DNA from 3 places in the Clostridium chauvoei genome. Region 2 is predicted to be linked to each of the others. Evidence: a T-box and tRNA genes for the amino acid it is inferred to sense, from the RefSeq annotation. Region 2 holds a T-box; the other regions hold tRNA genes.

Region 1 (9,915 bases), 980 kb from region 2:
GCCGCTATATAATGAGCAAAATTTCATTTACTTATCCCCCACATATATTCTTTATTGAGCTTCTCTTGTTATATCTGCACCTAAATCTGTAAATTTGTATTCTATGTTAGGATATCCTCTATCTATATGTTCGATTTCTGTGATTTCAGTTTTTCCTTGTGCTATTAATCCAGCTATAACCATAGCTGCACCTGCTCTTAAGTCAGTTGCTCTAACACTTGCTCCATTTAATTTATCAACACCATTTATTATAGCTGTTCTTCCGTCAACTGCTATATTTGCACCCATCTTGTTTAATTCTTCAGTATGTTTATGTCTATTTTCCCATATACTTTCTACTATTAAACTCTTTCCTGGCACAATACTTAATAATGCTGACATAGGTTGTTGTACGTCTGTTGGGAATCCTGGGTATGGTGTTGTCTTAACGTTGATACCTTTTAATGGACCTTCAACACGCACTCTAATGCTATCATCGCCTTCTTCTACTATAGCACCCATTTCTGTAAGCTTAGCTGTTATAGACTCTAAATGCTTTGGTATAACATTTTTAATAGTAACATCACCCTTTGTAGCAACTGCTGCTATCATAAATGTACCAGCTTCAATTTGGTCTGGTATAACACTATAATTACATCCTACTAATTTTTCAACGCCTTTTATTCTAATAACGTCTGTTCCTGCACCCTTAATATCAGCACCCATTGAATTTAAGAAGTTAGCTACATCAACTACGTGAGGTTCTTTAGCTACATTTTCTAATATAGTCGTTCCTTCTGCTAAGGTTGCTGCTATCATAACATTTATTGTTGCTCCAACAGAAACTACATCAAAGAAAATACTAGTACCTTGTAATTTTTCTGCTTCTATTGTTACTGCACCGTTTTCAATTATTACTTCTGCACCTAAAGCTTCAAATCCTTTTATATGTTGATCTATTGGTCTAACACCTATAGGGCATCCTCCTGGTAATTCAACTCTTGCCTTACCAAATCTTGATAATAAAGCTCCTATAAAATAATAAGATGCTCTCATTCTTCTTACATCTTCTGTGCATGCATTTACACTGTGTACGTCCGTAGCATCTATCTCTAATGTATTGTTATCTATTTTATTTACGCCACATCCTAGGCTTTTAAGAATTCTTTCTAAACAATGTACATCTTCTATATCTGGTACATTATCGATAATACATTTCCCCTCGCTTGCCATTATAGCTGCGGGCAATATCGCAACCGCTGCATTTTTAGCTCCGTTAATCTCGACTGAACCCTTTAAAGCCCTGCCTCCGTGTATAACTAACTTTTCCATCCATTTCACCCTTATCATCATTTATATATATATTAATCTTGCCTATTATTCTGTCTATTATCCATATTTATGTTTAAAAGGTAATTTTAACTCTTTTTAAGTTTGAAAACTACCTTCCCCATTATAACATAAATTTTCATTAATTAAATAGAGTTTTTTATGGTAAATGTGCTTTTTACTCGTGTTCATTAATTTTATTATAGTTTTACGCCCAATATCCACTTTTTGTAAAAATTATTTCCTTATGTAAAAGTTTTAACTATTCTTACTTTTTAAATTTGATACTGTATGTTATAATCAATAATAAAGCTTGAATACTTGATTATAAGCAAGCTAACTTAACTTGAGAGGTTATTTTTATGAAATATTATTTAGTAGCATTATTTGATGAAGAATCTTATAAAAACTTGAATCCTATTCAAAGAAATCTTTCTAAAAAATTTAGAGCTAATAGGAATTCACCTACTCCCTATATACCTCTAGAAGTAATAGACAATCCAAACATAGATAAACTTGATTTAGTTGTAGATAAAATAATAAAACCTTATAAAAACTTTAAGGTTCAAATGTGCAATCAAGTTTCAATTTCTGAAAATAGTAAGACTGTTAATTTAAAGATAGAAGATAGAGGTTATATTAAAAGACTAAATAGATTAATGAGTGATACTTTAAAGATGCACGGCTTCAATCTAAAAAGTTATAACAACGAAATACCACTTCATATATCTATTGCTAATTTAAATTTTGTTCCTAAGGATATGAAAAAAACAGAAAGTGAAATAAATTTAAAATCTTCTTTAGAAACATTAAAAGTAAATAGAATTGAGCTTTGGAAAATTTCAAATAACAAAAGAGAAACATTAATTAAAAGTTATCCTTTAAAAACAAACTCATAGCTTTTATAAAACTGCTTAATACTAACATTGTATTAAGCAGTTTCTATTTACAAAAAATTAATTTTTTCTGTAGTCGTTTACCGTACTTTTCAATATTCAAAACTTTTTGTAAAATAGAATTATTAAGTCCTAGGAACAGGGGGATATTTATGGATGCTCAATCACTTTTTAACGCTCAATTAGAAAAAAGTAAAACAATTAGTATTAACGAAAACTTAAATCAATATAAATTATCAGCTAGAAAGAATTTAGACTTACATATTAAACTTGGATGTCTTGCTGATGAAACTAGATGCTACAAATATTGTTTAAATCATGACTTACCTATTAATAAAGATATAGTATTTGAAAAATATTTAGATTGCCTTGGACAAATTTTATCAATAGGATTAGATAGAAATTATTCTGATATCCAAAATATAAGAGTTAAGCCTAATGATTATTGTTTAAGTGATCAATTTTTAAATTTATATATTGATATAAATGATTTAATAATTTCACCATCTAAAGATCATTTCTTAACACTTCTTGAAGACTTTATAAGTCTTGGAATTACATTAGGTTATTCAGCAAATAGAATTAAAGATACTTTTATTAATATATAAATAAGAAAAAACCTTCTAAAATTAGAGGGTTTTTTTCATATTTATATATTAAAGTGGAATACTATCTTTGAGGTGATATAATGTTTGCAATAATTGCTGCTATAATCTCAGGTATTTCCATGAGCTTACAAGGAGTTTTTAATACTCGTTTAGAAGAAAAAATAGGAACCTGGGAAACTAATGCTTTCGTTCAAGCTACTGGTTTAGTTCTAACTTTAATAATTTTAATGTTTTTTGGAAAAGGTAGCTTTAAATCTATTAAAGATGTGAACAAACTCTACCTATTAGGTGGAATATTAGGCGTTATTATTATTTTTACTGTAATGAAAAGTATAGGTGCTATGGGTGCTACTTGTGGAATAGGTATTATTTTAGTAGCTCAATTAGCTTCTGCTGGTATAATAGACGCCTTTGGACTATTCGGTACTGATAAGGTTCCATTTGGTATGAAGGAATTTATAGGCATAGGCATAATGATTATAGGCATAGTAATATTTAAATGGAAATTATAACTTATCATTAACAAAATCTCTCCTATTAATATACTATATAATGTAATTAATTTTAGGAGTATTATATGTTTTCTTTAAATAAGAAGCTAGATATTAACCTAAAAAACTGTATGGCCTCTAAAGTCCACAAAGATCATAGGGTTATTATTAAATGTAGTAGATTCCAAGATTCAATAGTGAAAAAAATATCCTCCTATAGAGGAGAAGTACTTAGATGTATTAAACATTGTGATATAATATCAGCTCGATTGAACAATAAAGCTATAGAAAGGCTTTTAGAGTATCCTGAAGTTGAATATATCTGTTTTGATGAATATTTATTTTTATGTGGAATGAGTGTCCCAACAGCTAATAAAACTAGATTATCTAGCAAAAGTAACATAACAGGTAAAGGTATAGGAATCGGGGTTGTTGATAGCGGTGTTTATCCTCACCCTGATTTGATTACACCTTACAATAGAATATCTACATTTGTCGATTTGATATCTGAACTTAAATATCCGTATGATGATAATGGACATGGAACTTGTACTTGCGGTATACTAGCTGGAAGTGGTGAAAAGTCTAATAATATGTATAGAGGTGTTGCTCCAGAAGCTAACCTTTACTGCTATAAAGCCTTTGATAAGATGGGTAAAGGCTTTGCCTCTGATGTATTGTATGCCATAGAGTGCTTAATTGAAGAAAGTGAAAAACATAATATAAAAATTCTTTGTTTACCATTTGAACTTTTATACTACAATGCTTTTTTACAATCTTGCTTTGATAAAATATTTAAGTTAGCTACTAGCAAAAATATAACTCCAATTGTTCCAAGTGGTAGCAACAAAAATATTGAAGGCTCAATAACAGGAATTGCACTCTCAAAGGATTGTATAACAGTTGCAGGTGTTGATACTACAGGAGTAATTAAACCTTATAATTATTCCTCTGCTGGGAATCTAAGAAGAGGCTCTAAACCTGATGTAGCTGCTGCTTGTGTAGATATTGTATCTTTAAATTGTAATGTAAATTATATATCTGAAAAGAATGGAATTAAATTATATCCTAAAAAGTTAGATGCGTCTTATAGAAGTTATACTGGCACTTCATTAGCTACTGCTTATATATCTGGAATATGTGCTTTGCTTTATCAAAATGATCCTGGTTTAACCTTTAAAGATACGCTTTCATTACTAAAAGTATCTTGCGATCCATTTGATATGCCTAAAAATTATCAAGGTGAAGGAAAAGTAAATATTAATAAGCTTATAAAAAAATAAGGTGCCTTTATTAAGACGCCTTATTTTTTGCTTTAAAGAATATATCCATATGGATTAACAGGTTCTCCATTTACTCTTAACTCAAAATGTAAATGTGGTCCTGTACTAAAACCAGTACTACCTATAGCCCCTATTAAATCACCTGCTTTTACTTTATCACCAGGCTTAACATATATTTTACTTAAATGAGCATAATACGTAGTCATTCCACCTTCATGCTCTACCTTTATTAAGTTACCATATCCTCCATTATTATATTCTGCATATATAATAGTCCCCTCTATAGAAGCTTTTACTTCATCTCCCATATTTCCTGCTATATCAATTCCCTTATGAAAAGAATTCCAACGCTCTCCATACCCTGAAGTTATAACATCACTGCCTGTAGGTTTATTTAAGAAAGCTACCCCCTCATAATATGGGTTTTTACTCCCTTTATAAATAATTGTATTAATAGGTTCTTTTACTATGTCTTCTTTTAAAACCTTACTTTCTTCTTCTCCTACATTTTTATATGTAATTTCTTTCAAGACATTTTTAATGCCATCTTGCCCCTCTTCGATTCTACTTTCTCCAATATATAAATTTTCATCTGAAGCTGTAATAGTTTGTGGTTTTATACTTTCTTGTACAGTTTCTTTAGTTTTTATATTAATTGCAACTAAATTTTCGCCTTCTTTAGAAATGTTATATATTTCTTCCGCTAACTCCTCTTCTGTATCTAAAGATGATAAATCAGTAACTTCTTCTTGTAAATTTATATTACAGGATATATCTGCTGATACAATATCTCCTTTATCTATATTTAAATTATCTATTTGTTTATCTGCAGCTAATTTTAATATATTATTTACCATATCATTAGAAGCTATATACCCTATTTTTTCTCCATCTAAGTTTAATCGATAAGCTGATGTCTTTCCTGTTAAAGCTCCTAACATATTTTTCTTAATTTCATTTTTATTACTTAATACTACCTCTTCATTTACTTTATTATATTTAATAGGTTCATTGTTGTTATTTACTATATTTGAATCTATATTTACCTCTTGTAATAATTCATTATAAACCTGCTTAGTTTCCTCTTTGCTATTTACATATCCAATAACACTATCATTAAGATATGCTTCTAAAATATAATTATCGTTTGCTAATAACATTATAACTATTGGGATAATTAATAATATTATTTTTATCGTGACACCTACTGTGTCTTTTTTTGTATACATAATTTCTCCTTCCTTTTTATTGCTATTATTGAAAACACATTTAATAATGTTCCCTATAAATTTAATATTATTCATTTTACCTGTTAATTGTTTTATTGAGTGATATACCTCACTTTGATATAATTAACTTAATGTAAATAAATATAAAGAAAGGTAGAGGAGAAATTATGAGTACATTTATGCTTAAATCTAAGCCCTTAAAATTTACTCCTATTAGTAATGTATTTATTGAAAAGTATATGCCAAAAGCTAGAGGAGAGTTTATTAAAGTCTACTTGTTAATGCTTAAGCATAATATGAGTGGCGAAATAGGAATAAGTTCTTCAATTTTAGCTTCATCATTAAATCTTTTAGAATCTGACATTATAAATGCATTAAATTATTGGAATGATGAAGGTGTCATTAAGTTAATCCCCATTGATAAAATGGGTAATTTTGAAATAGATTTTATAGATTTATCTCTTGAACCTATAAATAACTCTAAAGAAATTAACCTTTTAGATGAATTATCTGATGAAACTAATAATGGAATGTTAAAGGATATCGAAAGATTAATTGGAAGACCTTTATCCCCTACAGAATTCACTACATATATAAGTTGGAAAAAAGATTATAATTTTTCATCTGAGTTAATACTCTTAATTATAGAATATTGTGTTTCTAGAGGTAAAAGTAATGCTAGGTATATAGAAAAAGTTGCTATTGCATGGCATGAAATGAATATTAAAACTGTAGAAGATGCTCAAAATTATATAAGAAAAACAGAAGATAAATGGGGTACATATAGAGAGATTCTTAAATTCCTTGGAATTAAAAATGCAGATATAATGAAACCTCAAGAAGATATGTTAGAAAAATGGACTACAACTTATAACTTCTCATTAGATGTAATAAAAAAGGCTTGTGACATATGCTCTCAAAGATTGAATAGAGCTGACTTTAAATATATCGATGGAATTCTATCAAGCTGGAATAGAGATAACTTAAAAACTATTCAAGATATAGAAGCCAAAGAAGCTAAATTTAAAAGTTCATCTGCTAAAAAATCTTTCGATAATACACCTAATACTAAATCTAATTTAAAATTTAATAACTTCAAACCAAGAGATTATGACTACGATTCTCTTGAAAAGAAACTATTAGGATGGGATAACGATGATTAAAGGATACCAAAAAGAATTAGCTAATATATATGAACAAATTAAAATTAAAGAACAAAATAATTTAAATGCACGAAGAAAAGAAATTTCTGATAAGCATCCTGAAATTATGGAATTAGAAAAATCAATTCAAAAGCAAAGCTTGAATTTATCTTTGTCCATACTTAAAGGACTTACTGAAGAAGAACTAAATAAAATTAAAGATACAATAACCGACTTAAGATTTAAAAAATACGAGCTATTAGTTTCAAAAGGTTATGATCCTGAATATTTATCTCTTCATTATCAATGTCATAAATGCAAGGATGAAGGATATATTGGAATAAAAAAATGCTCATGTTACAAAAATAAGTTAATTAAATTATATTATAAGGATTCTGATTTAGAAGATGCTGTTAAAACTCATAACTTTAATAAATTTGATATAAGTTTATATTCCAACCATAAAATTGGAGAAGATAAATTTTCTCCAAGAAGAAATATAGAAAATATTTTAGAGTTTATTCAAGGTGATTATGTTCCTAATTTTTCAAAGCACAATAATAACTTATTGTTTTATGGCAATTCAGGTACTGGTAAAACATACTTATCTTGGTGCATTGCAAAAGAATTACTTGATGAAGGATTTTTAGTTGTTTATAAAACTTCTGATGAACTTATTAAATGTCTTAGAGATATTAGATTTAATAACAACTATGAATTAGAAGAATTACTGCTTAATTGTGATTTATTAATTATTGATGATTTAGGAGCAGAACAAATTACAGAGTTCTCTGCTACAGAGTTATTCACTTTAATTAATAGAAAATTACTTAAAAATAAAAAAATGCTTATATCTACTAATTTAAGTCTTCCTATGATAACTAAAATCTATAGTGAAAGAATTTATTCTAGACTTGTCGGTAACTTTAAGCTTTACAAATTTTATGCAGAAGACATTAGAATACAATTAAATTTAAAAAGACGATGATTATTTCATCGTCTTAGTTTTTTATATTTAATTTCAAACAATAAAAAAAGCTTTGGAAAAATCCAAAGCTTTTGTGGAGCTGGCAATAGGAATCGAACCTACAACCTGCTGATTACAAGTCAGCTGCTCTACCGTTGAGCCATGCCAGCAAAATTGGCGACTTAGAAGGGACTCGAACCCTCGACCCCTGGCGTGACAGGCCAGTACTCTAACCAACTGAGCTACTAAGCCATTTAATTTGGTGGGCACAACAGGGATCGAACCTGTGACCCTCTGCTTGTAAGGCAGATGCTCTCCCAGCTGAGCTATGCGCCCAAAATAAATGGTGACTCCTAGGGGAATCGAACCCCTGTTACCACCGTGAAAGGGTGGTGTCTTAACCGCTTGACCAAGGAGCCATATTAAGTTGTTTTTTGTTTTTAATATTTAAGCTTTTGTAAAATTAAAATGGCGACTTAGAAGGGACTCGAACCCTCGACCCCTGGCGTGACAGGCCAGTACTCTAACCAACTGAGCTACTAAGCCATTTAATTTTGGTGGGCACAACAGGGATCGAACCTGTGACCCTCTGCTTGTAAGGCAGATGCTCTCCCAGCTGAGCTATGCGCCCAAAATAAAATGGTGACTCCTAGGGGAATCGAACCCCTGTTACCACCGTGAAAGGGTGGTGTCTTAACCGCTTGACCAAGGAGCCATATATGGAGCTGGCAATAGGAATCGAACCTACAACCTGCTGATTACAAGTCAGCTGCTCTACCGTTGAGCCATGCCAGCATATAGCTTAAAATATTAAATTTTATGTTATGTTTTTTAAAATTAAAATGGCGACTTAGAAGGGACTCGAACCCTCGACCCCTGGCGTGACAGGCCAGTACTCTAACCAACTGAGCTACTAAGCCATTTAATTTTGGTGGGCACAACAGGGATCGAACCTGTGACCCTCTGCTTGTAAGGCAGATGCTCTCCCAGCTGAGCTATGCGCCCAAAATAAATGGTGACTCCTAGGGGAATCGAACCCCTGTTACCACCGTGAAAGGGTGGTGTCTTAACCGCTTGACCAAGGAGCCATATTAAGTTTTGCTCTTTTCTTTCAGGAGGCTTTCTCCTGCCGAGCACATTAACTATAATACATAAATTTTAATATAGTGTCAACACTTTTTTTAAACTTTTTTATTTATTTAATTTTATACTAGGTTTTTACTAGATTTTATTCTAGTAATTTCACCATCTTATCTCTTGATTCTAGGCACTTTAAGCCTTGTCCATACCTAGAAAGTTGCTTTTCTTTTTCTTTAATTTCTTTTTCGATTTTTTTAATTTCAAAGGTACATAATTCGAAAAATTTTTCTTTATTAATTTCTTCTATAGATATATTATACCCAACTTTTTTAAAATTTTCTCCACTTGCAATAATATTTATAGGTATGTGATTATTAATGATACAAAGTATTTCTTTATCCCATATTCCTCTTTTATTTACTTTATATTTATCTTTTAGTAAATTAAGTGCTTCAAATTCTTCATTGAATTGCTCTTGAATATTATCTACTAATATTTTATATAAGTTTATTGATATTCCTCTATTTAACTTTATCTTTAATAAATCTCTATATTTAATTAAAAATTTATCTACATCTGATTCAGTAATAAATTCTATATCTTTGTTTAAAAATATATTTATACCTTTAGAATTAGGATAGTTAACTACTGATTGATCATAATTCATTCTTCTAACTTTAAATTCTTTTTCAAAATCACTACTATCCTTATTTATAACTCTTACTTTCATATATTTCACCTCTATAAATAGTATTCCATAGTTTTATAACTTATATTACTATGATAAAATTTATTTAAATATACATTAAGGAGACTAAATATTATGATACATCATGATTTAATTATAGTTGGTGGTGGAGCTTCTGGATTAACTGCAGCTATTGCCGCAAAAGATTTTGGTATAGATGTAG
Region 2 (9,915 bases):
CATATTTTCTGTTACTTCTTTAACTAATGTGTTTAAATGTGACAATATCCATTTATCTGCTAAACTATAATCTTTGTCATCTTTGTATTTATCCATGGTTTCTCTATCTAAGTTCATCATAACAAATCTTGATGCATTCCAGATTTTATTTGCAAAGTTTCTTGCAGCTTCAACTCTTTCTGGGAAATATCTTATATCATTTCCTGGAGCATTTCCTGTAACTAACATAAATCTTAAAGCATCTGCTCCATAAGTTTCTATAACTTCTAGTGGGTCTACCCCATTACCAAGAGATTTACTCATTTTTCTACCTTGTGAATCTCTTATGATTCCATGAATTAATACTGTATCAAAAGGTGTTTCTCCCATATTATGAAGACCTGAGAATACCATTCTAGCTACCCAGAAGAATATTATATCATAGCCTGTTACTAATACATTTGTTGGATAGAAATACTCTAAATCTTCTGTTTTATTTGGCCAACCTAATGTTGAGAAAGGCCATAAAGCTGATGAGAACCATGTATCTAAAACATCTGTTTCTTGTCTTAAATTCTTTGATGAACATTTTGGACAACTACAAGGTGTTTCTTCTGATACTATTATCTCTTGACATTCATTACAGTACCAAACTGGAATTCTATGTCCCCACCATAATTGTCTTGATATACACCAATCTTGAATATTTTCCATCCAATTGAAATATGTTTTTTCAAATCTTTCTGGAACAAATTTAGTTTCTTTATTCTTTACAACGTCAAGAGCTGGTTTTGCTAAAGATTCCATTTTAACATACCATTGTTTAGATATAATTGGTTCTATTACAGTACCACATCTATCATGAGTTCCTACATTGTGAACATGAGGTTTAACTTTAACTAATAATCCTTCATCTTCTAAATCCTTAACCATTTGACGTCTAGCTTCATATCTATCTAAACCTTGGTATTTTCCACCTAATTCATTAATAACACCATGGTCATCCATTATTTTTATTTCTTTTAAACCATGTCTCTTACCAACTTCATAGTCATTAGGATCATGAGCAGGTGTTATCTTAACAGCTCCTGTTCCAAATTCTATATCTACATATTCATCAGCAACTATTGGAATTTCTCTATCTGTTAATGGTAATCTTAATTTTTTTCCAATTAAATCTTTAAATCTTTCATCATTTGGATTAACTGCTACAGCTGTATCTCCAAGTAATGTTTCTGGTCTTGTAGTTGCAATTTCTAAATATCCACTTCCATCAACTAATGGATAGTTTATGTGCCAGAAGTTACCTTCTTGTTCTTGATATTCTATTTCTGCATCTGATAAAGCTGTTGTACACTTTGGACACCAGTTAGTTATTCTATTTCCTTGATAAATAAGACCTTCATTATATAACTTAACAAATACATGCTTAACAGCTTTATCTAGATTTTCATCCATTGTAAATGCTTCTCTAGTAAAATCTGCTGAACATCCCATTTTCTTAAGCTGAGTTCTTATTCTTTCTCTGTATTCATCAGTCCATTCCCATACTTTTTCTAAGAAGGCTTCTCTGCCCATTTCTTTTTTAACTAAACCTTTTTTAAGAAGTTCATTTTCAACCTTAACTTCAGTAGCTATACTTGCATGATCTTGACCTGGAAGCCACAGCGTACAGTAACCTTGCATTCTCTTAAATCTTATTAACATATCTTGTAATGTATTATCTAATGCATGACCTAAATGAAGTTTTCCTGTTATATTTGGTGGTGGCATAACTATTGAAAAAGGCTTCTTATTTTTATCAACTACAGGAGTGAAATATTTTTTTTCTTCCCAAGTTTTATAAATTCTTTCTTCAAATTCTTTAGGATTATATGTTGTGGATAAGTTCTTGTTTTCTGTCATTTTTCTCCTCCTTGTCTAACTTTAAAACAGCTAATAGAAGCTTTTTATATATTATAAAGAGTAATGGTATTTAATTTGAAGTGTTCATATAATTAACTTATAATTATGTAAATTAATAATATGGTTGAAGGTTCATATATTAATTTAAATATTAATTTTAAGTAAAATAAAAAGAGCCTTCATCACAAAAGGACGAAGACTCGCGGTACCACCTTTTTTCCCAAATTTATATTATAATTTTGGGCTCTTTATATAATAACGACTAAGAAAGCCGTCTTTGCCTACTTAGTTTCAACAAAGATACTCAAAAGCTACCTTCAGGATATTTTATATGGAAGGTTTTCAGCCTAGACCTTCTTCTCTTTAATATGTAATATTCCTTACTCCTCTTTTTCACTGCTTTTAAAAATATTAGATTTTGTAAGGATATAGTATAATATAATATAGTATTTGTCAATATTCTATATTAATTAATTGTTTAACCATTCATATGTTTTATGTGGATTTTTTGATTGAGCATGAGCTCCTATCTTTTCTCCATTTATTATCCCTAAATCTGAATTATCTTTAGGATGCATTTTTCTCTCTTCCGCATTAGATTTTGGTCTATCTTTTAGTCTATTTTTATTATTATTCATTATTTTTCACTCCCTAAATCTTAAAGTCTTTTTTATCATGTTCTTTTGCTTTTGGCTCTCCAAAACATGCTTTAACACTTTCTACTTGCGGATTATGATTTACATGCTTTTTATGACTATTTTTACTTTTAGCACTCATTATATATCACCTCATTTATAAATTTCTTTCATATATATTTTGTGCTAAATCTCTTTATTTATTTTATTTAATGTAAAGAAATAAAGTAAAAAAGTGGCTTTCGCCACTTTTAAAAGTTTTCTCTCCATTGTATTGTATCAATAAACTCATTTACATAAGATTCACTCATATCAGGATTTATATTTTCTTCATGAGATATAGTAATTACTGACATAGTAATTGCATATTTTACAGTTTCTTTTAAAGAAATTCCATTCATATATCCATATCCAATACCTGCAACAAAAGAATCTCCTGCACCTGTTACATTTTTAACTTTAACTTTAGAAGATGCTATTCTTCCTTCTTCTTTAGGACTTTTATAATAAATTCCATCTTCATCAAGACTTATAAAAATATTTTCAACTCCTAAACTGTTAAAATATTCTCCAGCCTTTTTTAAATCTTCAGTTCCATTAATTTTAAATCCACATAACATTTCTGTTTCTAATCTATTAGGTTTTATTGTATGGAAATATTTAATTAAGTGTTTTACTTTAGCTGCTTTACTAGCTGAAACTGGATCTAAAATAAATTTCGTTTGGCCATGAAATTTTTCTAAAATATACTTCATTAACTCTGGATTATCTGCATCTAATATAGTATATTCTGCATTCTTTATTATATCAGCTTTAGAATCAATAAAAGAAGTATCCATTTTCTCTATGCTATCCATATCAACTATCGCTGATTCCATTTCTCCATCTTCATTCAAAATAGCCATATATGTAGGTGTATATTCATCCTTTAATATTAAAGAATTATTCATATTATATCCAATTTTTCTTGCGTTATCTAATATGTTTCTTCCTTGTTCATCATCTCCTAATATAGAAATGAATTCAGTATTAACATTAACTCTAGCTAAATTTTCTGCAATATTTCTACATACACCGCCTAAAGATATTTTTATATTTCCTGGAATAGAATCCTTAGGACTATATTTTTTTCTACTAAAACCTATAATATCTACTATAGAGGCTCCTAATAATAATCTATAAGGATTTTTATTTATCATACTATCTCTCCTGCTCGTTAAATTCCGTTACATTAATAAACATATAATTATATTATATTAGAGAAAGAGTAAAAAATAAAGGGAAATTTGAAAACTTTGTCGAAACCCTTTACTTTTGAAGATATCTAAAGTTTTAAAAATATAATACTTAATAAAGTTATTATATTTTCTTTATTTATATATACTTTTTATTGAATATATTTTAAATATACAGTCTATAATTAAAATATACAAAATATTTTTCCCTATATTTGGAGGTAAATGGTGGATTATTTTAATGAAGGTAATAAATTTTACAATTTAAAAGATTATAAAAATGCTATTAGTTGTTATAAAAAATCTATTGATAAATATGATAATACAGCTTGCTCCTTCTATAACTGTGGAGTTTGCTATATAAAATTGAAAGATTTCGATAATGCTATTTCTATGATAAAAGGAGCTTTAGAAATTCAAAAAGAAAGTAAATACTTTTTTAATCTAGCATATTGTTATGCTATGAAACAAGAATCTAATAAAGCTTTAATATATTTTAATATAGCATGGTCTTTAGATGATAGCGATATAGACTGTGAAAAAGCTATTAATTTAATTATATCTAAAAAAAAGAAAGCCTTATAAAATAAAATGGAACCTATAAGATAGACACTTATAAAAGAGAGTCTATTCATATAGGTTCTTTTTTGAGAGAATAGATAATTCTGTGTAATTATCATTTTTATTATTTTAACATTACTGGAAATTTTCATTTCCAGTAATATTTTTTTATATTTAAGAAATACTAATAATGTTTCTTATTACCTTTTTTAGTATTTCAAAAAAATCTAATAGTATGCATATAATTTATAAAAAGTACAAGCTTTTAAGCTAATTCATCTTTTAATTGATCTTCAAATATTATTGATAGCTCCGCTAGCGTAGCACCCCAATTATGTATAGGTTGAGTCCATTTTTCTAGTATCTCCATTGTTGCTAAGTAAACACACTTATTTAAAGATTCATCAGTTGGGAATATGACTCTAACTTTAGTGAATTTACGTATTTGACGATTAAAACCCTCTAAGATATTTGTAGTATAAATCATCTTTCTTATAGTTGGAGAGAAGTCAAAAAATGTTGAAAGGTTACTCCAATTGTTATACCAGGAATCTATTACTATTCCATATTTATCTCCCCATCTCTCCTTTAAATTATCTAGCTGTGCTAACGCAAGTTCCTCTGTTGTAGCCTTATAAACCTCCTTCAAATCTTTCATAAATGCTTTTTTATCTTTTGAAGCTATGTATTTTATTGAATTTCTTATTTGATGAACAATACATGTTTGAATATTTACTGATGGAAATACTGTTTTTATAGCTTGTGGAAGACCTTTTAATCCATCCATACAAGCAATTAAAATTTCTTTTACACCTCTATTTTTTAAATCATTGCAAATTCCTAACCAGAATTTAGCACCTTCTGCTTCATCAACCCATATACCTAAAATATCTTTATATCCTTCCATAGTGTATCCTAAGCATATATAGACAGCCTTGTTAACTATCTTTCCATTACTTCTAACTTTAAAGTACATAGCATCTAAATAAACTATTGGATATATTTTATCTAATACTCTATTTTGCCATTCGGCGGCGCTAGCAAGCACTTTATCAGTTATTTTAGATACCATCGATGGTGATATAGTTATTCCATATAAGTCTTCAATTTCAGCCTGAATATCAGATGTTGACATACCTTTAGCATATAAAGATATAATCTTTTTATCTAACTCAGTACACACAGTTTCATATTTTTTTATAATTTGTGGCTCAAATTCAGCATTTCTATCACGGGGTACGTCTAGGTCGACGTCACCGAAGGAACTTCTTAAATTCTTGCGACTATAACCATTCCTGTAGTTCTTCTTAGTTTGATCAACTGCTTCTACACGTTCATATTTATTTCTTCCTAGATGTTCTTCCATTTCACCTTCTAATATATTTTCAAGGACATCTTTAACTAATCTTTGTATTAATCCGTTTTTACCCATTACATCATCGATTGTTTTACATCTTTTAATTTCCTCATTGTAATCAAAGTTGGTATCAATTTTTCTTGTCATAATAATTCCTCCTAATTTATATAGTATATTATTCCAAAACTTCCAACTGTTAATACAAAAAAACAGTATATAGTTTTATTTTTACACAAAACTATCTACTGTCTCTCTTTTTACCATTCTCCTGCTACTGATTCTTTTATATGCTCTTTATCAAAACCTTCAGTATCAAAGTAATCTCCCGACTTGTAAAATGTTGAATCAACTTTTATCCATTTGTCTTCATCAGATAAATATACTTCGTTCCATGCGTGTGGTCCAAAGCTTTTTCCATCAAATCCTTGACCTGTAATAAGTCTAACTTTTAAACCAACTTTTCTAGCCATTGCTACATAAAGACAAGCATAATCAAAACATATTCCCGTCCTGCTTTCAAATGCTTCTATAGCTCCACTTTTATATTTTCCTTCATTATTTAAAGCTTTCTCTGCTTTATATACATCATATTCTATGTTACTACCTATCCATGAATATATATTCTTTGCTATTTCTCTATCCGACTTTGCATCATAAGTTAATTCTAGAGCCTTATTATCAATTTTTTCTGTAGACTTTATTCCTTCTTCTAAAGTAACTCCATTATAATAAATTATAAAATTAGAGTTTCCTACGGAATAATTAGATACATCATTATTAGAGAGTACAGGCTTATTTATAGAAATCAAACCTTCTAATCTAGCATATGCTTTTAAATTATCAAAAATAGTTATTTTGGTTCCTCTAGTTATTGTATTATTAAAGGTTACTATAGCTATAAATACTATTAATATTATAACAAAACCTTTTAACATTCCAAATACTGTAGAAAAAGCTAATGTCTTTAACTTTCCACCCTTTAAAACCTTTGAATATCCTCCAATAAAGGGTCTACATAAAAATTTTAAACTTTGATATATTAAAAATTGTATTAAAAAGAAACAAATAGCTAAACAGATAATGTTAAATAAATTGACATTAAAATTTTTTAATATTTCCTTATTTCCTATCTCTAGTATTTTTATAATTAACTTATCTAAGTTTAATATTATAACTAAAAGCGAAATAAATATGGAAAAGTAATAAATTAACCTATTTAAAGCATATTTAGCATCTCTCTCTTGAAATGATGTAATAGTACTACCCTTAACTGCCCATATCATTATTAAAAGACACAGTCCATAGGATAAATACGTACTCATTTAACCCCTCCTTAATATATTTCTTCGTTACTAGTTACCTTTTTAACTATTTCTGATGTAACATCATAACTATAACCTTTAGATAGTAAAAATCTATATAATTTTTGCGATAATTTATAATTATCCTGTTCTCTTTTTATAAGTAAATTATATTTTTTTAATGCTAGTGAATATGCTACTTCTCTTTCTGCATTTTCATCAATGTTAGAAATTTGATTTTTTATTAAGTCTTCACTTATACCTTTTCTAATAAGATCATATTTTATCTTATTTGCTCCATGATTTTTAATTTTATCATTAACATACATTCTAGCGTAATTTTCATCATTTATAAAATTATATTCTTTTAAGAATTCAATTGTTCTATTTATAGTATTTTCATCATAACCCTTTAAAGTTAATTTATCTATAATTTCTTTTTTAGTCTTATAATTTTTTTCAACTATTCTTAAAGCGGAATTCTTACACTTCATATAATCATCTTCTAGTGCTACTTTTTTAATTTTATCTATATCAATGCTTTGCTTTACTTTTAGTCCTTCTTTATATACAAGCTCTGCACTTAATGAAAAAGCATAATCTTCATTTATATATATATTTACCCTATCTTTATTTTTCTTTTGCACCTCAATTTTTGTTATAACATTCATAATTATTCCCACCTTATTATGATTTTAAAATATGAATTGTAGGGTTTTCTAAAACTTTATTTGCTACCTTATATATTTTATTTATATCTAGTTCATTTAATCTATCCATATCTTTAACAAATTCATATAAATCTTCTTTATCTAAAGCTTGATGTAACATATAGTTACAAAGTTCTGCTGGATCTTCAAGAGTTGTTATTACTGCTGTCTTATGAATTTTTTTCATAAGAGTTAAATCTCTCTCTCCGATTTCTATATTTCCATTTTTAACGCCTAAAATAGTCTCATCAATAGCTTCTAAAGCATTATCTATATCATCTTCGCTTACTGCTGTATATATAGAAAAAGTTTTTACTCCTTTTGTCATATCTAAATTAGTATATATGTCATAAGCAAGTCCTCTTTTCTCTCTTACCTCCCTAAATAATAAGGAATTTGCACTTTCACCTAATCTATGATTTAAAATCCTAAAAGGTAATTCAAGATTTCTATCTAAACCATAAAAAGTATATAAATATACTATAGTACTTTGCTCTATATTCTTTTTATTTGTTATTTTTTTTACTTTTTTATTTTTTTCTTCTATTACGGTTATTTTTTCAATATCCCCTGTTTTCCATTTGCCAAAGGTTTTTTTCACTTCTAAAAGAGCCTCTTCATGCTCAAAGGATGATACTATTGTAACTACCGAATTATTAGCTACATAATGTTTGTTATAAAAATTCACTAAATTATCTCTATTATAACTTTTAACTGTCTTTTCTAACCCTGCAATATCATAACGTAAAGGACTTTTATTAAAAGCAACTTCATTTGCTCTTTTAAAACTAAAATCTTCTATATCATCTTTACTAGTTCTTATTTCTGCTAATATTACGCCTCTTTCCTTTTCAATTTCTTCTTCACTAAATGTTGATGATATTATCATATCTCCTAATAGTTCTATTCCATTTTTTATTTCTTCTTCTAAACAACTTATGGTATATACAGTAACTGCATAATCTGTGTATGCATTATATTCTCCACCTAAAAATTCCAGTTCCTCATTAACCTCTTCATTATTTCTATTTTTAGTTCCTTTAAAAAGCATGTGTTCAATGAAATGGGATATCCCCTTTTCATTTTCTCTTTCATAAAGAGCTCCTATTTTTATTCCTACATTTATCGCTGCTATTTTTGTATCCTTTTTTATGGTAATTACCTCTAAACCATTATCTAAAAAATGTCTTTTAACATCAAAATTCAGTTTTAACATATATCTTTGCACCTATTCCCTTACTCTTTAACTAATATTATGATTATATATTATTTCTTATACTTTATAAACAGATTTCTCTTTATAAAATTTTTGTTTATATATAAATAACTTTAACTATTTACTATCTTATAGATAATATTACTTTTAATGACTCTTTACCCTTTTTACTTTGAGATTTATAATGATAATATCTACACTTATAGGAGGATAGTATGATTAAAAACATTTTAATTGTTGAAGATGAATTAAGAATTAGATTTTTACTTAGAGATTATTTCCTTAAGGAAGGATTTCACATAATAGAGGCTAGTGATGGTGATGAAGGTATTCAAGCTTTTTCTAATAATAAAATAGATTTGGTAATTTTAGATATAATGATGCCTAAAATTGATGGTATAACAGTTTTAGAAACTATACGTGAAGCTTCTAATGTTCCTGTAATACTTCTTACTGCTAAGGGTGAAGAAGAAGATAAACTATTTGGATATGAAATGGGTGCTGATGACTATATAACAAAACCTTTCTCCCCTAAAGTTCTTATAGCAAAAGTTAAAGCATTACTAAAAAGAACTTCTGAAGTTGAAGATACTATCAATAAGGATTTTAATGGTTTAATAATAAATAAACTATCACATGAAGTTAAAATAGATGGTAATATAATAAATCTTTCACCTAAAGAATTTGAGCTTATTACTTATCTTGCTGATAACGAAGGTATAGCACTATCTAGAGATAATATTTTAGATCATGTTTGGGGCCTTGATTATTATGGTGATATTAGAACTGTTGATACTAATATTAAAAGACTTAGAGAAAAACTAGGTGATAAATCTAATTTTATAGTTACTGTTAGAGGAAGTGGTTATCGTTTTGAAGCAAAAAATGAATAAAAGTATTTCAAAAAAACTATTTACTATTACTTTTGGTTTAATCATTGTAGTTATATTTTCTAGTGTACTCTTTCAAGTAATGTTTTTTGAACAATACTACTTAAAACATAAAACTCGAGATTT
Region 3 (9,915 bases), 750 kb from region 2:
TTTTCACCAAATTTCCCTACTATTTTTTTTGCTGTTACTGGACCTATTCCTCGAATTATACCTGTACTTAAATACTTTTCTATTCCTTCTACTGAACTTGGTAATACTTCCTCATATTCATTTATATTAAATTGTCTTCCAAATTGTTTATGCAGTACCCAATCACCCTTAATTTTTACTTGCTGACCTTCCTTTAATAAAGGTACTACACCAACTGCATTAATTAACTCTTTATCTACTCTTACTTTTGAAACTACATATCCTGTATCTTCACTTTTAAATACAATCGTTTCAATAACTCCATTTAGGATTTCCATATTATCGCTCCAAATCTTTTAATAATATTTTAATCTTATACTTTTTATTATATAATTATAACATAAGTCTAATTTCAAAAATTTATTATCTAATAATTTGTGGACTTAAGAAAAAAAATATGGAGGTGTATTATGTTAATTAAAAACTGTAATATTATTTTCTTAGACAGAATTGAAAACGGTTCTGTACTAATAGAAGATGGTAAAATTAAAGAAATTAACCCAACTAACATAAACTGTAATGATGTTATTAATGGAGAAGGATTATATTTATCTCCTGGATTTATAGATGTTCACATTCACGGTGCTGCTGGTTACGATACTATGGATGGTACTGTTGAGGCTATAAATGAAATATCTAAAGCAATAGTAAAACATGGGACTACTTCATTTACACCAACTACTATGACTGTTTCTATAGATGATATAAGAAAATCTATGGAATCTATAAAAAAATGTAAAGAAAACGGTACTGATGGAGCAATAGTTTTGGGAGCTCACTTAGAAGGTCCTTTTATAAGTCCTAGTGCTATTGGAGCTCAAAATCCTAAATTTTTAATTCCTCCAACTATTGAAAATTATAACTCTATGGTGGGCGATGCTAAGGATGCTGTTATTTCAATAACAATTGCCCCTGAAGTTCCTGGAGCAACTGATTTAATTAAACACTTATCTGTTGAAGGTATTGTTTGCTCAATGGGTCATACAAAAACCACTTATGCAGAAGCTATGGAAGGTATTAAATGCGGATGTTGTCACTCAACTCACTTATTTAATGCTATGACTCCATTTTCTCATAGAGAACCTGGTGTTGTTGGAGCAATTTTTGATAGTAATATAACTACTGAAACTATCTCTGATGGAATTCATATTTCATACCCATCATTAAGAGTCGCTTATAATCAAAAAACAACTGATAAGGTTTTATTAGTAACTGATGCTATGATGGCATGTGGAATGCCTGATGGTATGTATTCTCTTGGTGGCCAAGATGTTGTAGTTTCTGATGGTGCTGCAAGATTAACTACTGGTAGCTTAGCTGGTTCAGTATTAACTTTAGATAAAGCTATTAGAAATGTGTATAACAATACAAACTATTCATTAAATGAAGTAGTAAAAATGGCAACATTTAATGGAGCTAGACATTGTAAAGTTGAAGATAGAAAAGGTCTTATAAAAGAAGGTTATGATGCTGACTTAGTATTATTTGATGAAAATATAAATGTAAAGAAAGTAATCGTTAACGGAAAAGTTGTTCATACTGCATAAAATTAATAAAAAAGATATAGAATATGATAGTTACATACTCTATATCTTTTCTTTATATCTAATTGCTATTAGATATATTTTTTTATTTCTTCTACTTTATTTAATTGTTCCCATGGTAAGTTAAGGTCATTTCTTCCAAAGTGGCCATATGCTGCTGTTTGTTTGTATAATGGTCTTCTTAACCCTAAATCTCTTATTATTGCACCTGGTCTTAAGTCAAATACTTTTTCTACGATTGAAGCTATTTCTTCCTCTGACTTTTTACCAGTTCCAAAAGTTTCTATTGATATTGATACTGGTTTAGCAACTCCTATAGCGTATGCTAATTGTACTTCTAACTTATCAGCAATTCCTGCTGCTACTAAGTTCTTAGCTACCCATCTTGCTGCATAGGCTGCTGATCTATCAACTTTTGTTGGATCTTTTCCTGAGAATGCTCCACCACCGTGTCTTCCAGCTCCACCATAAGTATCAACAATTATTTTTCTTCCTGTTAATCCTGAATCTCCTTGAGGACCTCCAACTACAAATCTACCTGTTGGATTTATAAAGTATTTAGTGTTTTCATCTAATAATTCTGCTGGAACTACAGCTCTTATTACATGTTCCATTAAGTCTTGTCTTATTTGTTCTTGTGTAACATCTTCTCCATGTTGAGTTGATATTACTATTGCATCTATTCTTATAACTTTATTATCATCGTACTCTACTGTAACTTGAGTCTTTCCATCTGGTCTTAAATATGATAATTGACCATTTTTTCTTACTTCTGATAATCTTCTAGATAGTCTATGAGCCATAGCTATTGGTAATGGCATATATTCTTCTGTTTCATTTGTTGCAAAACCAAACATCATACCTTGATCTCCAGCCCCTACAGCTTCAACAGCATCCTTCTCACCTTGTCTTGATTCTAAAGCTTCGTCTACACCCATTGCTATATCAGTTGATTGTTCATCTATTGATGTTAAAACTGAGCATGTAGCACAATCAAATCCATATTTAGCTCTATCGTATCCTATTTCTTTTATTGTTTCTCTAACAACTTTTGGAATATCAACATAACAATTAGTTGATATCTCACCCATAACTAATACCATACCTGTAGTAACTGCTGTTTCACAAGCAACTCTAGCATTAGGATCTTTTTCTAATATACTGTCTAATACAGCATCTGAAATTTGATCACAGATTTTATCTGGATGCCCTTCTGTAACTGATTCTGATGTAAATAATCTTCTCATATAATAAACTCCCTTCAATTTATTTGATATTAATTCTATATACAATTGTTATAATCTAAAGTTAATTTTAAAATAAAAAAAGTCTCTTCGATAAGAAGAGACTATAAACGTCAAACTCTTTCTTATCTTGTGAAATAATATTCCACAGGAATTGGCACCTTTGTGAAATCACAGGTTGCCGGGTTTCGTAGGGCCCTTTCCCTCCACCTCTCTGGATAAGAACTAATATCAATTTTATTCGAAACAGATTATAACATTTTTTATTCTATAGGTCAACATTTTTTATTCTGTTAATTCAAAACATTATTTAAAATACTATTTTAGAAAAATAAAAAAAGCAAGATTAATATCTTGCTTTAATGGTGGGGGAGGACGGATTCGAACCATCGAAACGAAACGTAACAGATTTACAGTCTGCCCCCTTTGGCCACTCGGGAACTCCCCCATTATTGGAGCTGGCAATAGGAATCGAACCTACAACCTGCTGATTACAAGTCAGCTGCTCTACCGTTGAGCCATGCCAGCGTATATTTTATTTTAATTTAAGTGGTGGGCACAACAGGGATCGAACCTGTGACCCTCTGCTTGTAAGGCAGATGCTCTCCCAGCTGAGCTATGCGCCCTTAAATAATTTAAGTTAGTTTTAATAAAATGGTGGGGGAGGACGGATTCGAACCATCGAAACGAAACGTAACAGATTTACAGTCTGCCCCCTTTGGCCACTCGGGAACTCCCCCATTTTATTTGGAGCTGGCAATAGGAATCGAACCTACAACCTGCTGATTACAAGTCAGCTGCTCTACCGTTGAGCCATGCCAGCATATTTTTTCAAAGTTAAAAATGGTGGGGGAGGACGGATTCGAACCATCGAAACGAAACGTAACAGATTTACAGTCTGCCCCCTTTGGCCACTCGGGAACTCCCCCATAATTAACTTTTAATTTCTTATGTCCCCTGAACAAATTTATATCCGCTCAACTGACAATGACTAGTATATAATCATTAAGTATTAATTTCAAGTGTTATTTATAGTTATTTATTAAAATTATTTTTATTTTTCTTGTTTTATCTCTATATTTCTCCCATTTAATCCTATTAGCATTTTTTTTAATTACTAATGCTCATCTATTTTATTATCTTATAAAACCTTACTTTTCTTTATGTATTTTTTGCCAATAACTATTATATTCTTAATACTCTTCTCATATATATTATCCATAGGGGGTGAAGCTTTGATAAAACATAAAGTTTTTTATGAGTCTGATTTAGCTTACTACGAAATAGCTAATGTGTTGAAAAACTATATATCTAAAAATACAGTAATAGTTTGTATTGGTACTGATAAATGCATTGGTGACTGTCTAGGACCTTTAGTAGGTACATACTTAATAGATAACCAATTTAAGTTACCTGTTTATGGAACCATAGAGGCACCTATCCATGCTTTAAATATAGAACATCGCCTATCACAAATAAAAAAACTTCATCCTAACGCTAATATAATTGGAATTGATGCTTGTTTAGGTGATGCAAAGTCAATAGGTGAAATTCACGTAAGAAACTATCCTATCCATCCTGGTAAAGGGGTTGGCAAACGACTTCCTGACGTTGGTTCTACATCAATTATAGGAATAGTTGATTCTAGTGATAATGCTGAATTCTTCACATCTAGAAGTATTCGTCTTCATTTAATTATGAGTATGGCTAAAGTAATTGCTCGAGGTATATGCAAAGGATATTATTTATCAAATATTGATAATTAGAACAAACATATAAAAAAGGTATAGAATTCTAATTCTATACCTATATGTTATATAATATTAATCAATTAATGTTATCTCTTGTCCAATTAATGATGAATCTAATTTATCTAAATATCCTAAAACTTTTCCTGTTCCTTCTACTACTGCTTCCACTGGATTATTTGCAACAGAAACCCCTACGCCAGTTTCTTTTTCTATTAACTTATCTAGACCATCTAATAAAGATCCTCCACCTGTCATTAAAATTCCTTTTTCTATTATATCTGCAGCTAGTTCTGGTGGTGTCTTTTCTAAAACAGACTTAACTTGTTCAACAATTAAAGTTACTGATTCTTTTAAAGCTTCAGCTATTTCCGACGTTGCAACTGTAACTTCATCTGGTAATCCTGTAACTAAATTTCTACCTTTCATAGTAGTAGTTAAATCTCTTGAGCCTACAAATGCCGCTCCAACTGTTATCTTTAAATCTTCAGCTGTTTTTTCTCCAATCATAATCTTATATTTATTTCTAACATATTTTATTATAGCATCATCAAAAGTATCTCCTGCTACCTTTATTGAAGCTCTAACAACTACTCCACCAAGAGATATTACTGCAATATCAGTTGTTCCACCACCAATATCAACTACCATTGACCCATTAGGCTTGGTTATATCTAAACCAGCACCTATTGCCGCTGCTAAAGGTTCTTCAATAATATGTACTCTTTTAGCTCCTGAATTTCTTGTAGCATCCATTACAGCTCTTTTTTCTACCTCTGTTGCTTGTGAAGGAACACAAACCATTACTTTTGGAGCAGTAATTTTACTTTTTCCATATGCTTTTTTTATAAATTCTTTTAACATTTTTTCTGTTATGTCATAATCTGATATAACACCATCTCTTAATGGACGAACTGCAACTATATTACCTGGAGTTCTTCCAATCATTTTTCTCGCTTCTTCGCCTACAGCAAGTACTTTATTATTGCTTTTATTAATAGCAACAACTGATGGTTCTTTTAAGATTATACCTTTTCCCTTAGCATAAACTAAAACCGTTGCTGTTCCTAAATCAATTCCTAAGTTAGTCCCATTTCTCCAAAACCACATTCCTTACTCACTCCTATTATATTTAAATCATACTAAAATATCACAAAATTTTTTCTCATTTTTTTATTATATATGGAATATGGTAATGATTCAATAATTTTTACCCTTTACACTTTAATCTTACTTATTAATCTACTGCTTTATATTTTAATTTAGTGGCTTTTCCACCTCTAATATGTCTTTCTGCTTTATTTAATTCTAGAATTGTATGTGTCTGTTCTGCTATTACTGGATTTATCTTTGGCAGCCTTTCTGTCATATCTTTGTGTATAGTACTTTTACTTACACCAAAGACCTTTGCTGTTTTTCTTATTGTATCCTTAGAATCTATTATATATTGCGCTACCTCTAATACCCTTTCTTGAATATAATCTTTCAAAATGCTACCTCCTTATTAAATTAATTTTGTATTTTCATCAGTCTTTTCTATAAAAATGACTGATGAAAATACTTTTTTATGTTTTATTGTGCTTTATAATTGAAATATGTTGTTGGATTTAAATCTTTTCCATTTGAATCTTGAACTTGTAAATTTAAATGTTCGCCAAATTCATTATTTGAAAATATTTTTGAAGTATCTCCAACTGTTCCAATAACAGTTTCTTCTGTTACCTTATCCCCAACTTTAACTTTCATGTCTGAACCTAAATTACAATATTTGGTATTAATGCCATTTGCATGTGCAATAACAACATAATTCCCTTCTTCTGCTCTCTTTGAAATTTCTTTTACTTCTCCAACAGCAGCAGATTTAACTTCTGTTCCTACTGTAGCTTTTATGTCTATTCCTCTAATGTTTCTACTTGTTCCATCTTTCATTTCCTGTGGTTTTGGATATGAATATACTCTAGAAATAGTCCCTTCAATTGGGTTACTGAACTTTACTTCTGTAGTAGTTCCTGCTGAAACATTAGTATCTTCCTCAGTTGTTGCAACTTCTTCCTCTTGTTGAGCTTGAGCTACTTCTTTTTCTGTATTATTTTTAACTCTATCTGCATTTTGCTTTTGAGCCTCAGATGTAGCTTTATCATCAACATTTAATGTAAATTCCTTTTCTGATTGTTGTACTTTTTCTTTTGAAATCTTGTTTTTCTTACTTGTTACAACTGTTACAGTTGCTACTAAACATAAACAAAGGAATAGAACTAAATAAAAGCCCTCCTTTCTAAAAAAGTTTTTTACTTTATCTTTTTTATTTTGGTCCATATCAACACCTCCTTTTTGTATTCTTGCCTGTTCTCCTGAATTAATACACATATTAAAAGTTTTATTTACATCAAATTTCAACATTATTTGCCAAATATAACGATAATTAATATCTAATTTCTAAATTCTTGTATAAAAAGAAGGTTTAGAAAATATCATTTCTAAACCTTCTTTTTGACTATATTTTATTATTTAAATACTAATTCTTTTAATTCTATACCTGTATAGTAATGCGCTAATATCTCTTCATATCCCTTTCCTTCTTTAGCCATAACATTTGCTCCCCATTGACTCATACCTACCCCATGTCCATAGCCTTTGCACTTAAATACCACTTCATTTCCAGCTACTTCAAATTGAAAATTAGTTGAGTTTAACTTAAGTAAATGTCTAAAATCTGTACCTTTAATTTTCTCTTTTCCAACTCTTATTTGTTTTACTCCACCAGCTTCGCTTCTTTCTATAATCTCAATATTTCCAGATAAATTATCTGCACTTAAAGAAGCATTAGGATAACTTGAATTTATAGTATTTATAAATTCATCTATATTAATAGGTTTTTCACTTGTAAACTTAGGTGCTATTTCTTCCCCTGAACTCTCTGTTGAAACTAAATATGGTACACTATTTGAAAAAACATCTACGGAATTTTCTGTTTTACCTGAACTTGTTGCAAAAAATTGTGGATACATAACTAGATTACCATCATAAGTTAAAACTTGTCCCTTAGTAGCACTTACCGCTTCCTCTATCTTCTTCCAATTACTTTCCTTATCTGCTTCACTCCATTTATTCATCCTGCTTTCCTTAGTTAAATATACTTGGCAATGTGTCGTATCACAAACATCCGCTCCTACGCTTTTAGCTTTCTCACATTGTTTTAATTTTTTAGTTGCTACATATGTTCTAGCTGCTATAGCTTGTGCTTTTAAAGCTTCTGGTTCAAAACTTGCAGGCATTTCTCCAGATACTACACTCTGTACATACTCTTCTAAAGGAACTTCTATAACCTTATTTTCATTAGTTATAAAAACCTTTATTGTTTCACTGCCATCCATTTCTATAGTCGTAGCTTTTTCTGTAACGACTTCTGGTGGCTTTGTTGGTGCTTCTTTACTATTAGATTTATCCGCTGAATTTATAACAACAACCGGTATTGCAATCATAAAAAATAAAACTAATACACTAATTGTAATTAAAAGCGTTACTCCTTCAGGTAATGTTATTTCTTTTTTCATCTTCGCCCTCCTGTAAATTTTCTACAGTTTAATATATTATTTTATTTTTTAAAATATACTTTATTTTATTTTTTCTATGTAAAGTTCTATTATATAAATGAAAAATTATCTTTTAAAAGTTAAAGAACTTAGACATAAAATCTAAGTTCTTTAACTGGATAGATGTATTTATTTTTATTTATCAATTCTATATACATCTGCGCCTAATTTTCTGAATTTTTCCTCAATATTAGTGTATCCTCTATCTATATGATATAAATCTCCAATTTGAGTTTCTCCTTGAGCTGTTAATCCTGCTAAAATCATAGCTGCTCCAGCTCTTAAATCTGTGGCTTTGACATCACAACCAGTTAATGATTCTACCCCATCTATAATTGCCGTTCTTCCATCTATTTTTATATTAGCACCCATTCTTACTAATTCTGCTACATGCATAAATCTATTTTCAAATACAGTTTCAGTAACTACGCTAGAGCCTTTAGTCAATGATAATAAACTCATCATTTGTGGTTGCATATCTGTTGGGAAACCTGGATATGGTAATGTTTTTATATCAACAGGCTTTTTAGGGCCTCTTCCATCTACAATCATACTATTTCCTTTTGTTTCAAATTTTACTCCACATTCTTTTAGCTTCTCAATAGTTGGTCTTAAATGTTCTTCATTAACGCCATTAATAGTAATTATACTATTAGTTATAGCTGCTGCAACCATAAATGTTCCTGCTTCTATCCTATCATAAAGAGGTTTATACTCTACTCCTTTTAATGATTCTACCCCTTCTATTGTTATTCTTCCCATTCCTGCTCCTTCAATATGAGCTCCCATAGAGTTTAAAAAGTTAGCTAAGTCCCAAATTTCTGGTTCTTCCGCTGCATTCTCTATTATTGTTGTTCCTTTTGCTAATACAGATGCCATTAAGAGATTTTCTGTAGCTCCAACTGACGGAAAATCTAAATATATTCTATTACCTCTTAATTGTTTTGCCTTTGCTTCTACAAAACCATGTCCTATTTCAATATCTGCTCCTAACATTTTAAAGCCTTTTAAGTGTAAATCTACTGGTCTACTTCCTATGTTACAGCCTCCTGGAAGCGATATTTTACAACTTCCAAATCTAGATAACATAGGACCCATAATCAAAAAAGAAGCTCTCATTTTTCTTATTAAATCATTATTTGTATCCATAGGATTTAGTTTATTAGTATTAATTCTTAAATCTCCAGTTACTTCTGAAAAATCTACATCACAATTTAATCCATCAAGTAAATTTGCTAAAACTAAAACATCTTCTAATAAAGGTGCATTTTTTATTGTTACTTCATTTGGGCTTAATATACTAGCTACCATTATAGGTAAAACTGAGTTTTTTGCTAGACTTATATCTACCTCACCAGTTAGTTTTTTTCCACCTTTAACTATAATTTTTTCCATATTATCCTCCACAATAAATTGTTAGTATGTTATGAATATCATAGGTGTACCTACAACTATGTATTCACCCGTATTGTATCTCACATAGCTTAAATTTATTTTTTGGTTATCTTTTAATTTAGCTTTTGCTACATAACCATTATGAATATCTAAGCTTTCTAATGTACCCTCTTTTACTTCATTATTTAGTATTTCTTGTACATAATTTCTATCTGATGATTTTATCTTTCCCTTTATGAAACTAAAATATCTTACTTGCATAGATTTTTTATTTTGTAATTTTGCTAATTCTTTATTTAAATCAAAAGAGTTTTTGGTATTTAAATTATTTAAATAAATAACTTCAACTTTT

Evidence for each region. The T-box of region 2 lies ahead of BTM21_RS04400 (valine--tRNA ligase). A T-box ahead of a tRNA ligase gene usually reads a tRNA of that ligase, here a tRNA-Val.
Region 1: it encodes a tRNA-Val, which carries the amino acid that the T-box ahead of BTM21_RS04400 (valine--tRNA ligase) is inferred to sense. The anticodon was not compared.
Region 3: it encodes a tRNA-Val, which carries the amino acid that the T-box ahead of BTM21_RS04400 (valine--tRNA ligase) is inferred to sense. The anticodon was not compared.

Annotation. Positions count from the first base shown of each region.
Region 1 is NZ_CP018624.1:2,834,870-2,844,784, forward strand. Features, by position in the region: gene BTM21_RS13285 (MBL fold metallo-hydrolase) at 1-27, opposite strand, end outside; gene BTM21_RS13290 (UDP-N-acetylglucosamine 1-carboxyvinyltransferase) at 52-1,311, opposite strand; gene BTM21_RS13295 (hypothetical protein) at 1,671-2,207, shown strand; gene BTM21_RS13300 (dUTP diphosphatase) at 2,357-2,812, shown strand; gene BTM21_RS13305 (DMT family transporter) at 2,893-3,324, shown strand; gene BTM21_RS13310 (S8 family serine peptidase) at 3,390-4,586, shown strand; gene BTM21_RS14105 (peptidoglycan DD-metalloendopeptidase family protein) at 4,619-5,815, opposite strand; gene BTM21_RS13320 (DnaD domain protein) at 5,983-6,978, shown strand; gene BTM21_RS13325 (ATP-binding protein) at 6,971-7,945, shown strand; tRNA gene BTM21_RS13330 (tRNA-Thr) at 8,020-8,094, opposite strand; tRNA gene BTM21_RS13335 (tRNA-Asp) at 8,100-8,176, opposite strand; tRNA gene BTM21_RS13340 (tRNA-Val) at 8,185-8,260, opposite strand; tRNA gene BTM21_RS13345 (tRNA-Glu) at 8,269-8,343, opposite strand; tRNA gene BTM21_RS13350 (tRNA-Asp) at 8,394-8,470, opposite strand; tRNA gene BTM21_RS13355 (tRNA-Val) at 8,480-8,555, opposite strand; tRNA gene BTM21_RS13360 (tRNA-Glu) at 8,565-8,639, opposite strand; tRNA gene BTM21_RS13365 (tRNA-Thr) at 8,645-8,719, opposite strand; tRNA gene BTM21_RS13370 (tRNA-Asp) at 8,768-8,844, opposite strand; tRNA gene BTM21_RS13375 (tRNA-Val) at 8,854-8,929, opposite strand; tRNA gene BTM21_RS13380 (tRNA-Glu) at 8,938-9,012, opposite strand; gene BTM21_RS13385 (hypothetical protein) at 9,153-9,734, opposite strand; gene BTM21_RS13390 (BaiN/RdsA family NAD(P)/FAD-dependent oxidoreductase) at 9,828-9,915, shown strand, end outside.
Region 2 is NZ_CP018624.1:938,801-948,715, reverse strand. Features, by position in the region: gene BTM21_RS04400 (valine--tRNA ligase) at 1-1,884, opposite strand, end outside; T-box leader at 2,070-2,290, opposite strand; gene BTM21_RS13755 (hypothetical protein) at 2,355-2,522, opposite strand; gene BTM21_RS14070 (CPC_1213 family protein) at 2,536-2,661, opposite strand; gene BTM21_RS04395 (carbohydrate kinase family protein) at 2,771-3,718, opposite strand; gene BTM21_RS04390 (tetratricopeptide repeat protein) at 3,983-4,339, shown strand; gene BTM21_RS04385 (IS256 family transposase) at 4,581-5,819, opposite strand; gene BTM21_RS04380 (transglutaminase-like domain-containing protein) at 5,930-6,994, opposite strand; gene recX (recombination regulator RecX) at 7,006-7,644, opposite strand; gene BTM21_RS04370 (M16 family metallopeptidase) at 7,661-8,899, opposite strand; gene BTM21_RS04365 (response regulator transcription factor) at 9,115-9,792, shown strand; gene BTM21_RS04360 (HAMP domain-containing sensor histidine kinase) at 9,785-9,915, shown strand, end outside.
Region 3 is NZ_CP018624.1:188,521-198,435, reverse strand. Features, by position in the region: gene recD2 (SF1B family DNA helicase RecD2) at 1-317, opposite strand, end outside; gene nagA (N-acetylglucosamine-6-phosphate deacetylase) at 450-1,586, shown strand; gene metK (methionine adenosyltransferase) at 1,655-2,830, opposite strand; SAM riboswitch class I at 2,950-3,052, opposite strand; tRNA gene BTM21_RS01005 (tRNA-Tyr) at 3,191-3,275, opposite strand; tRNA gene BTM21_RS01000 (tRNA-Thr) at 3,281-3,355, opposite strand; tRNA gene BTM21_RS00995 (tRNA-Val) at 3,378-3,453, opposite strand; tRNA gene BTM21_RS00990 (tRNA-Tyr) at 3,483-3,567, opposite strand; tRNA gene BTM21_RS00985 (tRNA-Thr) at 3,576-3,650, opposite strand; tRNA gene BTM21_RS00980 (tRNA-Tyr) at 3,672-3,756, opposite strand; gene yyaC (spore protease YyaC) at 4,063-4,593, shown strand; gene mreB (rod shape-determining protein MreB) at 4,651-5,685, opposite strand; gene spoIIID (sporulation transcriptional regulator SpoIIID) at 5,813-6,064, opposite strand; gene BTM21_RS00960 (peptidoglycan DD-metalloendopeptidase family protein) at 6,148-6,891, opposite strand; gene spoIID (stage II sporulation protein D) at 7,080-8,129, opposite strand; gene murA (UDP-N-acetylglucosamine 1-carboxyvinyltransferase) at 8,304-9,563, opposite strand; gene BTM21_RS00945 (hypothetical protein) at 9,585-9,915, opposite strand, start outside.